Regions from separate parts of the Chryseobacterium sp. Marseille-Q8038 genome, predicted to be linked through region 3. Evidence: riboswitches for the same ligand, from Rfam matches in the RefSeq annotation. Region 3 holds a riboswitch; each other region holds the start of a gene.
The links. Region 3 has a riboswitch for cobalamin ahead of ACWPWS_RS15605 (TonB-dependent receptor plug domain-containing protein). Riboswitches for the same ligand answer to the same signal wherever they lie in the genome.

Region 1 (4,202 bases), on a different contig from region 3:
ATTCGCCTATCAAAGGAATCTATGGAGATAGAAGAAGATAGTTTTTAAGTCAGATTTTTTGATATTCTGTGACAAAAAGTCCTATAAAATTTTAGGAATAAATATTGTAATTTAAACTTCGAGAATAGTTAAAAAATAATACATAATAGAAATATGGACATTAAAAAAGAATTCAGAGATTTCTCTGTAAAACATTTAGGAAACAACGGTTTGGTTACCGATCAGTATATGGGAATGTATGGCCCAACGAATCTTACTCCGTACATCATGGAAGAAAGAAGATTAAACGTTGCTCAAATGGACGTTTTCTCCCGTTTGATGATGGACAGAATTATCTTCCTGGGAACAGGGATTGATGATCAGGTAGCAAACATCGTTACAGCACAGCTTTTATTCTTAGAAAGTGCAGATCCTTCAAAAGATATTCAAATCTACATCAACTCTCCTGGTGGAAGTGTTTATGCAGGTTTAGGTATTTATGACACCATGCAGATTATTAAGCCGGATGTAGCAACAATCTGTACAGGGATGGCTGCTTCAATGGGAGCTGTATTATTGGTTGCCGGAGAAAAAGGAAAGCGTTCTGCGCTTAAGCACTCAAGAGTAATGATCCACCAGCCGTCAGGAGGTGCTCAGGGAGTTGCTTCTGATATGGAGATCAACTTAAGAGAGATGTTGAAATTGAAACAGGAGCTTTATGAAATTATCGGTCACCATTCAGGACAAACTTACGAGTGGGTAGAGAAATCTTCTGACAGAGATTACTGGATGACTTCTGAAGAAGCTAAAGGCTACGGAATGGTAGATGAGGTTCTTCAAAGATCTACTGAGAAAAAATAATTGATTGTAAAATCATAAGAAACCGCACCTATCTGGTGCGGTTTTTTTTGTAGGATTAATTATGAATTTTGACTGTTTAGATTACTACGGAATGACAAACTGTATGGATAAACCATCATTCCAATTGTGTCATTCCGTAGGAATCCAGCCGCAATTATTCATGAAGAAATACTTCAGAAATAGTTACAATCCAGACCAGATTTCAATTAAAGACGTAAAAATTCCCATCCTTTGGAGGGGTGGCGAAAATTCAAAGAATTTTTGACGGGGTGGTTTTCTACACGCATTCATTAAAAAACAACAATTAGGCACTTTTCTTTATTTTTTTACAATCTTATGTATCACAGAACCACTATTGGTTTTAATCTCAACAAAATAAACTCCTGAGGATAAAGATCGGATAGGAATCTTCAACTCCTGAGAAGTTATTACCTTTTGTCCTGTAGCAGAATAAACATTCACTTCTTTCAGTTTCTCATCAGTTTCAATCTGAATAAAATCACTTGCCGGATTTGGATAAATGCCGAATTTTTTCTTTGTAACTGATGAAGTACCCAATGTCAGTTGTGCTTCAGTTGGAGTAAATGGTCTTCTTTGTCCGAAGCTTAATCCAAACCAATCGTTATTGCTCAGCTGAACCTGAGAAAGATTTGCTTTCATTTGCCAGCTTGATAAATCTTTTCCTTTATACAATTTCCAGCTGCCCGATCCGGAAGTATTCCCGGTAAATGAATTTAATGATAAGTTAGAAATCTGATTGTTCGCTGATGTAAAATTAAAATAGGAAATCTGAGTCTGAACCAGCTGTAGAGCCTGCTCTGCAGTTATACTTCCGTTATATTTAATTCCAAACACAAAAGAATTGGCGTTTCCATTGGCATTATCTGTCCCAAAATCAATAACTATGAGGCTTTTATTATTTCCGGTTCCCACCCAATGAGTAACCTGAGAGGGAGTAAACCATGAAGAACTATAAGCCGGAACAGGAGGAGAAGGAGGGATGTCATAATGATCAAGGCCATATGAAACTCCATACCATTTTCCGTCCACTAAAGGAGTATAGCCTACACCGTTGTTCCATGTCATGCCGGATGCACCGGACCCGGACCATGTTATCCAGCTGTCATCAATGGTGGATGTATGATGATTATAATTCAGAATAGAAAGATATCCTGTGGGAATATCAACGTTCATTTGGGGTTCTGCTGCCACAATTGCATTGATAAGATCTTCCATCAATAAATCATTGCCATCAAAACGGTATCCCCATGCATAAGAATTGGGAGTACTGCTGTCATTAAAATCTGCAATGAAATAGGCCTTTTTAGAACCGGTTCCTACCCAAAATTTAATGTCGTTTTCTGTAAATTGGGCCGACAAGAGCTGCATACAAAGCAGTAAGAAAAAAAGATAAATTTTCCTCATGATATCATTAATTTAAAGTTTTATTCCCGAAACTTATCTTCAGGGGGAGAAACAATTCTTCTCTGAAGTCAGTATTCTAAGGCAGGTCTCCTGGCTCACATCTTACAGCTTCCTTCCCGGATTTCCCTCCAGTGGATTATTATGCTATAAGTTTAAACAGTTTACAGTTGCGGGTACAGCTCAGGATTTGAATAGTATTCTCACCTGATTCCCTATTAATGAACATTGTTCAGCCTTAAAACGCTGCAAATATATCATATAAATTGATGAGTCTGTTTTGTGAATTATTTTTTTTCAGATATCCTTAAAAAATTGATTTTCATATTGTTTATTGATTTGCTTGTATTGTTGTTGTTTTATTTTTAAATCCTGAATTTTTCTGTTTATATTCAATTCATTTTTAGATTCTAATGTTAAAATACAATTATCATTATATTCAAGATCAGTTTACAATCAGTTTATACATTCGCAGCCATAAAATAGCATATGAAAAAATTACTATGGTCTGTTGGAGTACTGGCAGTATTGGCCTCATGTAAAAGTGATGATGACACAACAATAATGAATCAGGATATTAATTATTCCAAACTTCCTCAGGAGTTTCCATTTACAAAACTGGCTACGATTAACGGAGTGGATGTTATCAACGGCGGATTTGGTTCCGGAGCTGCAGCTCACCCTACAAGAAAAGGTGAATTTTATGTCATTACAGACAGAGGTCCAAATACCGACTTCCAGAATGGAAAAAAGTTCTTAGCACCTAACTTTACGCCAACGATTATGCATTTTAAAATTAATGCTGACGGGAATGTAGAGGTTATCAAATATATTAAGCTTAAAAATCCATCAGGACAACCTATTACAGGTCTTCCAAATCCTGTAGGAATGGGAAGTACAGGAGAAATTGCTTATGATGCTTCCGGAAATGTTTTAGGTACTGATCAGTACGGTCTTGACAGTGAAAGTATTGTAGCAGCAGCCGACGGTACATTCTGGGTTTCCGATGAATACGGACCGCATATTGTGCATTACAGTGCAGAGGGAGTAGAAATGGAAAGAATAAGCCCGATAGGTGTAAATACCGGAACAAGAAAATTACCTGCCGTTTTAGCCAAAAGAAGGGCCAACAGAGGGATGGAAGGATTGTGTATTACTCCGGACGGAAGAACGCTGGTAGGAACTATACAGTCGATGATGCTGGTACCAAGCAAAGCATTGGCAACCAATACTACTTTAACGAGAATTGTCACGTTCGATATTATTACAGGGCAGACCAAGCAGTTTTTATATAAACAGGATGGAGGTGCTTCGGATTCGGTATGTGATATTACAGCGTTAAGTAACAACGAATTTTTAGTGATCGAAAGAGACGGAAATTTTGGATCCCAGGGAGGAATTAAAAAAGTATACAGAATTAATCTGAGCAATGCAACGGATGTAAACGGAACAGATATTACTGCTGTGGACGGTATGAAAGTGAATGGAAAAGCTTTGGAACAATGCTCATGGGATGAAATTACCACTGCCGGAATAAAAGCTGTGACCAAAACATTGGCTGTTGATCTTGTTGCAAAACTGGGGTATGAGCATGATAAGTTTGAAGGGATCGTTTATTTGGGAAATAATAAACTGGCTGTTTTCAATGATGATGATTTTGGAGTAGTGGATGATGGAAACGGAAATCCGAAAGCTAAGATTCTTCCTAAAACAGGGAAAGTAGACAAAGGAACGATGTATGTAGTCAATATTCAATAATTAGATTTTTTTAACGGAAAACGGCGGCATCGAAGATAGTGATGCGCCTGAAATCAAATGAAAACCCTTGAAATGAGTTTCGTTGTAATGACGGCTCTTTTCAGGGGTTTTCTGTTTAGTTACATTTCGTATTTACGTATTAAAACTTACTTTTTCTTTGTTGAATTATTTTTCATTGTTTT
Region 2 (4,202 bases), on a different contig from region 3:
TTTTTGTGTTTACTCTTAATCAAAAATCTTTTTATAGCTCACAAAATAGAGCATCCCGATTTATAATCGGGACGGCAAAGGTTCGAATCCTTTCGCGCTCACAAAAAATTTATAATTCGAAATATTGCCCCAACCATTCATCAAAATGTTCTTTATGCTTATCCTGAGCAGCTTTAATCAATAAGTCAGGTTCTTCAATCTGGCTTAGCCCATAATCTCCTTTCATCCAGGCTAAATATTCACTTAACCCTTCACTCTCTTCATAATCATCTTCCTCTTTATAAAAATAAGCCTCATCAAACCCTACTGAAATTTCATTGTCAAAAGTGAGCAGATGCAAAAACTGCAGTATATTTTCAGCCACAATGTGAACACCGCCTTCATCCCCAAAAACAACCACAGGCATTTTATTTAAAGGCTGCTCTACTCCGTTATTCCAAATGGCATAGAAGGAACCGGAACCATTCGCCTGTGCAAAAGGCAGTAAACTATTCAGAAAACTTTCATCCTCACTCCAGCTTTTTAATCCGGATTTATCATCAATTAAAACACCAAAACCTTGTGAATAATTTTCATACGAGGAAATAGTATTCTGAAAGTAGATCAATTTTTCCAGTTCTACCGGAATTTCCTGCAGATTCAAGTTTTGTTTAAATTTTGTAATTTCTACCATGGTCAATTATATTCGGTTAATAAGATTTATAAAATGAAAATAGAACAGCAAATTTATTAACTATCTTTAATTTTATGGTCATATTTTATATTAATTTAACAACACAAACAAGCTGTTCTACTCCCAAAACATAGATTACAACTAAAACATTTTCAATACATTAAATTAAAAAAACTATTGATTACATAAAATATCTTTTTCGTTATTATAAAATACTTATATTTACCACCAAGGAGTTCTTAAAACCTTCTTTATCAACCGAAACTGGTTACACTTAGCTGTGTATTAAAAGGGAATCGTGTGTAAATCACGAACTGTCGCGCAACTGTAAGTAACATACAAAAAGTTTTTATCAATTGATATCCACTGTATATTTTTTATATGGGAAGGATGATAAAAACAGTTACAAGTCAGGAGACCTGCCTATTTCGTATTGACGATGCTTTCGCGATTTGAAGCTTACAGTCAGGTATGATGCGATATGGATATAGTACGATAACTTTTTTATCAAACTGTGTTATTTTTTGAGATGAATATGAGCGTACGTTGCGTACTTCTCATGATTCTGTAGCTCATTCGTATCCCCTTTCCGTAATTTTTCTTTCTTAATAAAGCACCGCGAAGTTTACAGAGAACTTTTTATAGGATTTAATCAATGTAAAAAGGGATAAGGTGTACCAAAGCAATTTTAATTATTCGTGGAGTTTCAACAGGTTTATTTTACAAACCTGTACAATCAGAGTTTCTCAAAATTCCCAACATCTGCACAATGGGAAAATTTCTCAACTCCTTTCCTACTTTTTACTTTTTACTCAAAAGCGATGTCTTTACAGCTCTTCCGCTTCTTTAATGATAAACAAATTTCAACTCAACAATAAATATTATAATGATCAAAAATGAAAATTGGAAGTCGCCCGGCTTAAAATTCCGGGAGGCTATGGAAAAAGAAAATCCCCTTCAGATTGTTGGAGCCATCAATGCAAACCATGCATTATTGGCACAGCAGGCTGGTTTTAATGCCATCTATCTTTCAGGAGGAGGTGTTGCTGCAGGGTCTTTAGGAATTCCTGATTTAGGAATTACAACTCTGGATGATGTACTCATAGATGTTCAGCGTATTACTAATATTTGTGATTTACCACTTTTGGTAGATATTGATACAGGATTTGGGCCTTCTGCTTTTAATGTTGCCCGAACGATAAAATCATTAATCAAAGCCGGAGCTGCTGCCATTCACATTGAAGATCAGGTGGGCGCAAAACGTTGCGGACACCGCCCCGGAAAAGAAATCGTAAGCAAAGAGGAAATGGTGGACCGGATTAAAGCCGCAGCAGATGCCCGTACTGATGAAAATTTTGTGATCGGAGCCAGAACAGATGCTTTTGCCAGTGAAGGACTGGAAAAAACACTAGAAAGGGCCATCGCTTATAAAGAAGCCGGTGCAGATTTCATTTTTGCTGAAGCAGTTCCTGATTTAAGCTTTTATCAAAAATTTGTTGATGCTACTGGGATTCCTGTACTAGCCAATATCACGGAATTTGGAATGATCAAAATGTACACTGTAGAAGAACTGAAAAATGCAGGTGTAGGACTCGTCCTCTACCCTCTTTCTGCCTTCAGAGCTGCCAATAAAGCTGCACAGAATGTATACCAACATATCCGTAAAGACGGAACACAAGCCAATGTGCTAGCTACAATGCAGACAAGAGAAGAACTCTATCAAAGTATTGGCTACCACGATTATGAACAAAAATTAGATAACCTTTTTAAACAAAATACTCATGTCAACGAATAGCGAACCAACATTTAAGCCTAAAAAAAGCGTAGCACTTTCCGGAGTAACAGCAGGTAATACCGCTCTTTGCAGTGTAGGAAAAAGTGGAAATGATCTCCATTACAGAGGTTATGATATATTGGATCTTGCAGAGAGAGCACAATTTGAAGAAGTTGCTTACCTGCTTATTTATGGTCAGCTGCCCACTGAAGCTCAACTCAAAAACTATAAAGCAAAATTAAAATCATTGAGAGGCCTTCCTCACTCTGTAAGAAATATTTTAAAAAGTATTCCGGCAGCTGCCCACCCAATGGATGTCATGCGTTCAATGGTTTCAGCAATTGGAAGTATTCAGCCGGAAAAAGATGATCACAATGTAGCCGGAGCAAGAGATATTGCAGATAAATTATTAGCATCATTCAGTTCCGGGCTTTTATACTGGTATCACTATACCCACAATGGTAAAGAAATCAATGTAGAGACTGATGATGATACTATTGGCGGACATTTCCTTCACCTTTTACATGGTAAAAAAGCTCCTGATTCATGGGTGAAAGCAATGGAAATTTCCCTTAATCTGTATGCCGAACATGAGTTTAATGCTTCTACTTTCACCGCACGTGTCATTGCCGGAACCTCATCAGACTTTTATTCCTGTATCACAGGGGCTATCGGTGCTTTGAGAGGCCCTAAACATGGGGGAGCCAATGAAGTGGCTTTTGAGATCCAGAGCCGATACAATTCTCCTGATGAGGCAGAAGAAGATATCAGAAAACGTATTGCCAACAAAGAAGTAATTATAGGATTCGGACATCCTGTTTATACCCTGTCAGACCCAAGAAATGTAGTCATTAAAAAAGTAGCTAAAGAACTTTCCGAAGAAGCCGGAGACATGCTGTTGTATAATATCGCTGAAAGGCTGGAAACTGTGATGTGGGAAGAAAAGAAAATGTTCCCTAATCTGGACTGGTTCTCCGCAGTATCTTATCACCTGATGGGAGTTCCTACCCTGATGTTTACTCCACTATTTGTGATTTCAAGAGTCACAGGATGGAGCGCACACATTATTGAACAAAGACAGGATGGGAAAATTATCCGTCCAAGTGCCAATTATACAGGTCCTGAAAATAAAGACTTTGTATCTATCGAAAATAGAAAATAAAAAATCAATTCATAATTAAACTAAAAAATAAAGATGTCATCACACATTTCAAACGAAAGGCCACAGCCGGATCAGGTATTAACAGATATTGCAGATTATGTATTACACTATGAAATCAAAAATGATTTAGCATGGAAAACAGCCCACTACTGTTTATTAGACACGATCGGTTGTGGACTGGAAGCACTTACCTATCCTGCATGTACCAAACTTTTAGGACCCATTGTAAAAGGTACCATAGTTCCGAATGGAGCTAAAGTTCCGGGTACACAATTTCAGCTGGATCCAGTACAGGCTGCTTTCAACATCGGAGCAATTATCCGTTGGTTAGATTTCAATGATACCTGGCTGGCCGCTGAATGGGGACATCCTTCAGATAACCTGGGCGGAATTTTAGCAACAGCAGACTGGCTTTCAAGAACAAATATTGCAGAAGGAAAAGCTCCGCTTAAAATGAAACAGGTTCTGGAAGCGATGATCATTGCCCATGAAATTCAAGGAGTTATCGCATTGGAAAATTCATTCAACAAAGTAGGTTTAGACCATGTATTATTGGTAAAATTAGCCTCTACAGCCGTTGTCGGAAAACTGAT
Region 3 (4,202 bases):
TTATGAGTGTTTTAAAAATTAAATTCTTTTGAAATTCACGAATTATGAAAGCCTATTTCTTTGGATAGGCTAAATATTGTATTAATATTGTTTCCACCAATTCGAAACGCTAAATATAATAAAATATGAAAAATTTTTACAGAATGTCAATGAAAATATTGACGGCTTGTATTTTCCTTAAATTTTGTTTTGCAGGGGCACAGCTAACTGTAATAAGTTTAGGAAATTATAATGTAGGTGCAGTTTCTGATAATGGAATAGTAAGTATGCATACCAGCGCAGGAGGAATTTATAAATGGAATGCAGCAGGAGGACTTGTACAGATAGGTTCTATTTCAAACGGATATCCGGCTGCAGGAAGGACTATTGTTTCGAATGACGGAACGAAAATATCATCTTCCATTACCAATACTGCAACAGGATTTAATGAAATATCAACGTATGATGTTGCTGCTGCCACTTGGGTAAACCGGGGCGGACTTGTTCCTACCGGATGGGACGGAAGTGTAAGTTCTACCTGGGGAATGACTACCAACGGAAATACAATTGTAGGGCTGGGGTTTCTTACTGCCGCGAATGCCCACGCTGTGAAATGGGATGAAGTGAACGGAATGGTAGATCTTGGAAGTATTGTTTCCGGACGCAGTTCAAGAGCAAATGCAATTAATGCTACAGGAACAGTAATTGTAGGATGGCAGGATGAATCAAACGGTACGAGAAGCGGTGCAAAATGGCAGGATGGAGTAGAAAGTTTTATTACTGATAATAACGGAAATAATGTAGGGGAAGCAGGAGGGATTTCTGCAGACGGAAATACCATCATAGGATCGGCAAATCCTAATCCCTATGTTTGGAATACTGTAAGCGGGCTCACGTATATTACCCATCCTAATGCTTCTTTCAGTTTCAAAGGAGGTGCAACAGGAATTTCTGCTGATGGGAAAAAAGTTATCGGATATTACAGAGCATTTGGTGCTCCTCCCATGTCGGGAGAAGGTTTTATCTGGACTTCTGCTACCGGAAGGATTAATCTGAATGATTATGCAGCATCTTTAGGAATTGCAACGAATGGAGTAACCATGGGACTTCCTCTGGCTATTTCTCAGGACGGAAAGAAAATTGCCGGTTCAGGAACAAATGCTTCAGGTCAGATGATTGCTTTTTATCTGGATACTTCTGAATTTTTATCCGTCAATGATGCTGTAAAAGAAAAAAACAGCATAGGTATTTATCCTAATCCAGTTGCTGATATTCTATATTTTAAAGGAACAGGAAAAATAGAGAACGCAGAAATTTATAATATGGTTGGACAAAGGGTGAAATCATTCAATGCTGTAGAAGGACAGATTGATGTTTCATCCTTGTCAAAAGGAGATTATATTTTACAATACTCTGTGAAAGGAGGTAAAAAAGAGACTTATAAGCTGATTAAAAAATAACATATATAAATAGTAAAGTAGTGGGATGAATGGCTGTTTTCAATATTGAAAGCAGCTGTTCTTTTTTTGTTTCAGCTCATAAGAAGACCGGCTTTTTAAGCATACGTATGGTTTTGGGCGGATACATATAAAAAAACTATCTTTGCAAAAATTTTGGTTTCCAGTATTTTGGAATGAAAAGGGAATCGGGTGTAACTCCCGGACTGTCCCCGCAACTGTAAATCGCAACAAAAGTTTCTGCAAAAAACCACTGTATAAAAACGGGAAGGAGCAGAATGCGAAAGTCAGGAGACCTGCCGGAATTATAATTAAAAAAACATATTGCTTTCGGAGGAAAAGTAAAAAAGTATGGATATAAAAAGATCTTTAGTACTGCTTTTTTCATCGTATGGTTGCTTTCTTTTTGGACAAGAGAAAACCATCGATACTATTTATGTTTTCGACAACCAGATGAACAGGGTTAAACTTTTTCATCCTGTAAAAATAATTTCGGCGGAAGATGCCGAGAAAAACTCCAGTAATCTTTCGGAACTTCTGAGATTTCAGTCGCAGGTTTTTATTAAAGAAAATGGTCGTGGTGCTGTTTCTTCGCCTTCATTCAGAGGAACTACCGCTCAGCAGACAGCATTTGTCTGGAATGGGATTAATATCAATTCCAGTTTTCTGGGCCAGGGAGATATCAATAATATTGCTTTGTTTGGCTATGATCAGATCGGTATAAAAGCCGGTGGCGGAAGTGTGGTGTATGGAAGTGGTGCTATCGGAGGAAGTATTCACCTGAATAATACCCTTGATTTTAACAAAGGTTTTCATGGTTCTTTATTTTCAGAAGTTGCTTCTTTTAATACCTATAACAATTTTGTAAAAGGTTCTTACAGTAATGATAGGTTCAGTTTTAAAGCTTCCGGAAATTATTCTGTAAGTGAAAATGATTATCAGGTAAGCGATCTGAACTATATTAACCGAAACGGAAATTATTACAATACTACGTTCAATGCAGGAGCTTCCTACAAGATAACAAACGACCATAAAATTTCATGGCAGAGCCAGTTTTTTGATTCTTCACAGCATTATCCTGTGTATGAAGAAACAGGAACAAAGACAAAATATAAGACTCAAAGTGTAAGAAGTCTTCTTTCGTGGGACTGGAACAAAACAAATTTCAGCAACTCCTTTAAAGCAGCCTATACGGAAGAAAACTTTCAGTATTTCGGTTCACTAAATCAGCCTAAATCCAGTGGCGGAACCGGGAAAAATTATATCTTCAAAAATGATTTCAATTATTTCCTGAATTCAAAATGGAATTTTAATCTTATCGGAGAATTTCAGATCAATAAAGGAGAAGGGTACGCGAGTGGAATATCTGATGTAAGCAGAAATATCGGCTCAATTTCAGGATTGTTGAGGTATTTTGCTACGAAGGACTTGCGTTTTGAAGGTGGATTTAAAAAAGATTTTGTGGAAGATGTGAAGTCTCCGTTTATGTATTCATTCTCCGGAAAATGGAATGCCTTGAAATGGTATGATGTGAGTCTTAACGTATCAAAGAATTTCAGATATCCGTCATTTAATGATATTTATTATGAACCGGGAGGAAATAAAGATCTGAGACCCGAAACTTCTACTCAGTTTGATATGACAAATGAGTTCAAAATGGGAGATTTCAAACTTACTTTGTCTCCTTATTATATGAATGTGACGGATCTTATCGTATGGCTTCCCACTGCTTTGGGCTACTGGCAGGCATCCAATATCAATAAATTTGAATCTTACGGGCTGGAATCCCAGTTGTCTTTCAGTAAACAGTTTGGGAATCATAAATTCAGAGCGAATGCAGGATATTATTATGCAAAATCTATTGATAAAGAAACGAAGATGCAGAGACCTTACGTTCCTATGCACAGAGGGACGGCGAATATAGATTATGAATATGGTTTCTTTAAATTTTTCGCACAGGGACTGCTGAATGGTATTACCTACACGACAAGTGATGAAAAAAGATCAGATGCCATAGATCCTTATTTTCTTTTAAATATGGGTGTTTCTGCAACCTTAGCCAAAAAATATACTTTAGGGTTTAAAGTGAATAATCTAACCAATACATATTATAAAACCGTAGCTTTTTATCCTTTACCGAAAAGAAACTATAGTGTGTATGCAGCAATAAATTTTTAACAAATAAAATTGAATAAATTATGAAAATAACTAAACTTTTAACTGTACTCTTTGCAGTGGTATTATTGTTTAATATCTCTTCATGTACAAATGGTTCTGACGAAATTGAAATCTCCCCGATCACTTATCAGAACGGATATTTTATCTCTAATGAAGGGAACTTTAACAGCCAGGGAGCTAAAGTAACATTCCTGACAAGAGATTTAAGCCTGAAGCAGGATGATGTGTACGGTTATAACAATAAAGAAATCCTTGGTGATGTTCTTCAGACGATTGGTCTTAGCGGAAATAAGGCTTATCTTGTGATCAATAACTCAAACAAAATTGTTGTTGTAGACCGTTATACGTTCAAGAAGTTAGCAGTAATTACTGATCAGCTAGATAACCCAAGAGGAATTACTTTTGCGAATGACTTTATCTACGTTTCCAATACCAATTTCACAGCCAATACGAAAAGTGTAACGAAATATAAAGCTTCTGACTATTCATTTGTAAGTAAAATCAGTATGACTGACGTTTCTGATAAAACAGTAGAAGCAGGAGGAAATGTTTTTGTACAAAATGCTTCATCAGGATTTGGAAATAAGA

Region 1: it holds a riboswitch for cobalamin, as region 3 does, so the genes downstream of both, ACWPWS_RS10575 (T9SS type A sorting domain-containing protein) here and ACWPWS_RS15605 (TonB-dependent receptor plug domain-containing protein) in region 3, are expected to answer to the same signal.
Region 2: it holds a riboswitch for cobalamin, as region 3 does, so the genes downstream of both, prpB (methylisocitrate lyase) here and ACWPWS_RS15605 (TonB-dependent receptor plug domain-containing protein) in region 3, are expected to answer to the same signal.

The regions. Positions count from the first base shown of each region.
Region 1 is NZ_CBCOPN010000001.1:2,285,744-2,289,945, reverse strand. Features, by position in the region: gene dnaG (DNA primase) at 1-41, shown strand, start outside; gene clpP (ATP-dependent Clp endopeptidase proteolytic subunit ClpP) at 154-840, shown strand; gene ACWPWS_RS10575 (T9SS type A sorting domain-containing protein) at 1,159-2,265, opposite strand; cobalamin riboswitch at 2,329-2,518, opposite strand; gene ACWPWS_RS10570 (esterase-like activity of phytase family protein) at 2,752-4,020, shown strand.
Region 2 is NZ_CBCOPN010000001.1:2,494,631-2,498,832, forward strand. Features, by position in the region: gene ACWPWS_RS11575 (hypothetical protein) at 110-673, opposite strand; cobalamin riboswitch at 922-1,114, shown strand; gene prpB (methylisocitrate lyase) at 1,560-2,468, shown strand; gene prpC (bifunctional 2-methylcitrate synthase/citrate synthase) at 2,455-3,609, shown strand; gene ACWPWS_RS11590 (bifunctional 2-methylcitrate dehydratase/aconitate hydratase) at 3,643-4,202, shown strand, end outside.
Region 3 is NZ_CBCOPN010000002.1:371,059-375,260, reverse strand. Features, by position in the region: gene ACWPWS_RS15610 (T9SS type A sorting domain-containing protein) at 126-1,439, shown strand; cobalamin riboswitch at 1,577-1,754, shown strand; gene ACWPWS_RS15605 (TonB-dependent receptor plug domain-containing protein) at 1,788-3,614, shown strand; gene ACWPWS_RS15600 (DUF5074 domain-containing protein) at 3,635-4,202, shown strand, end outside.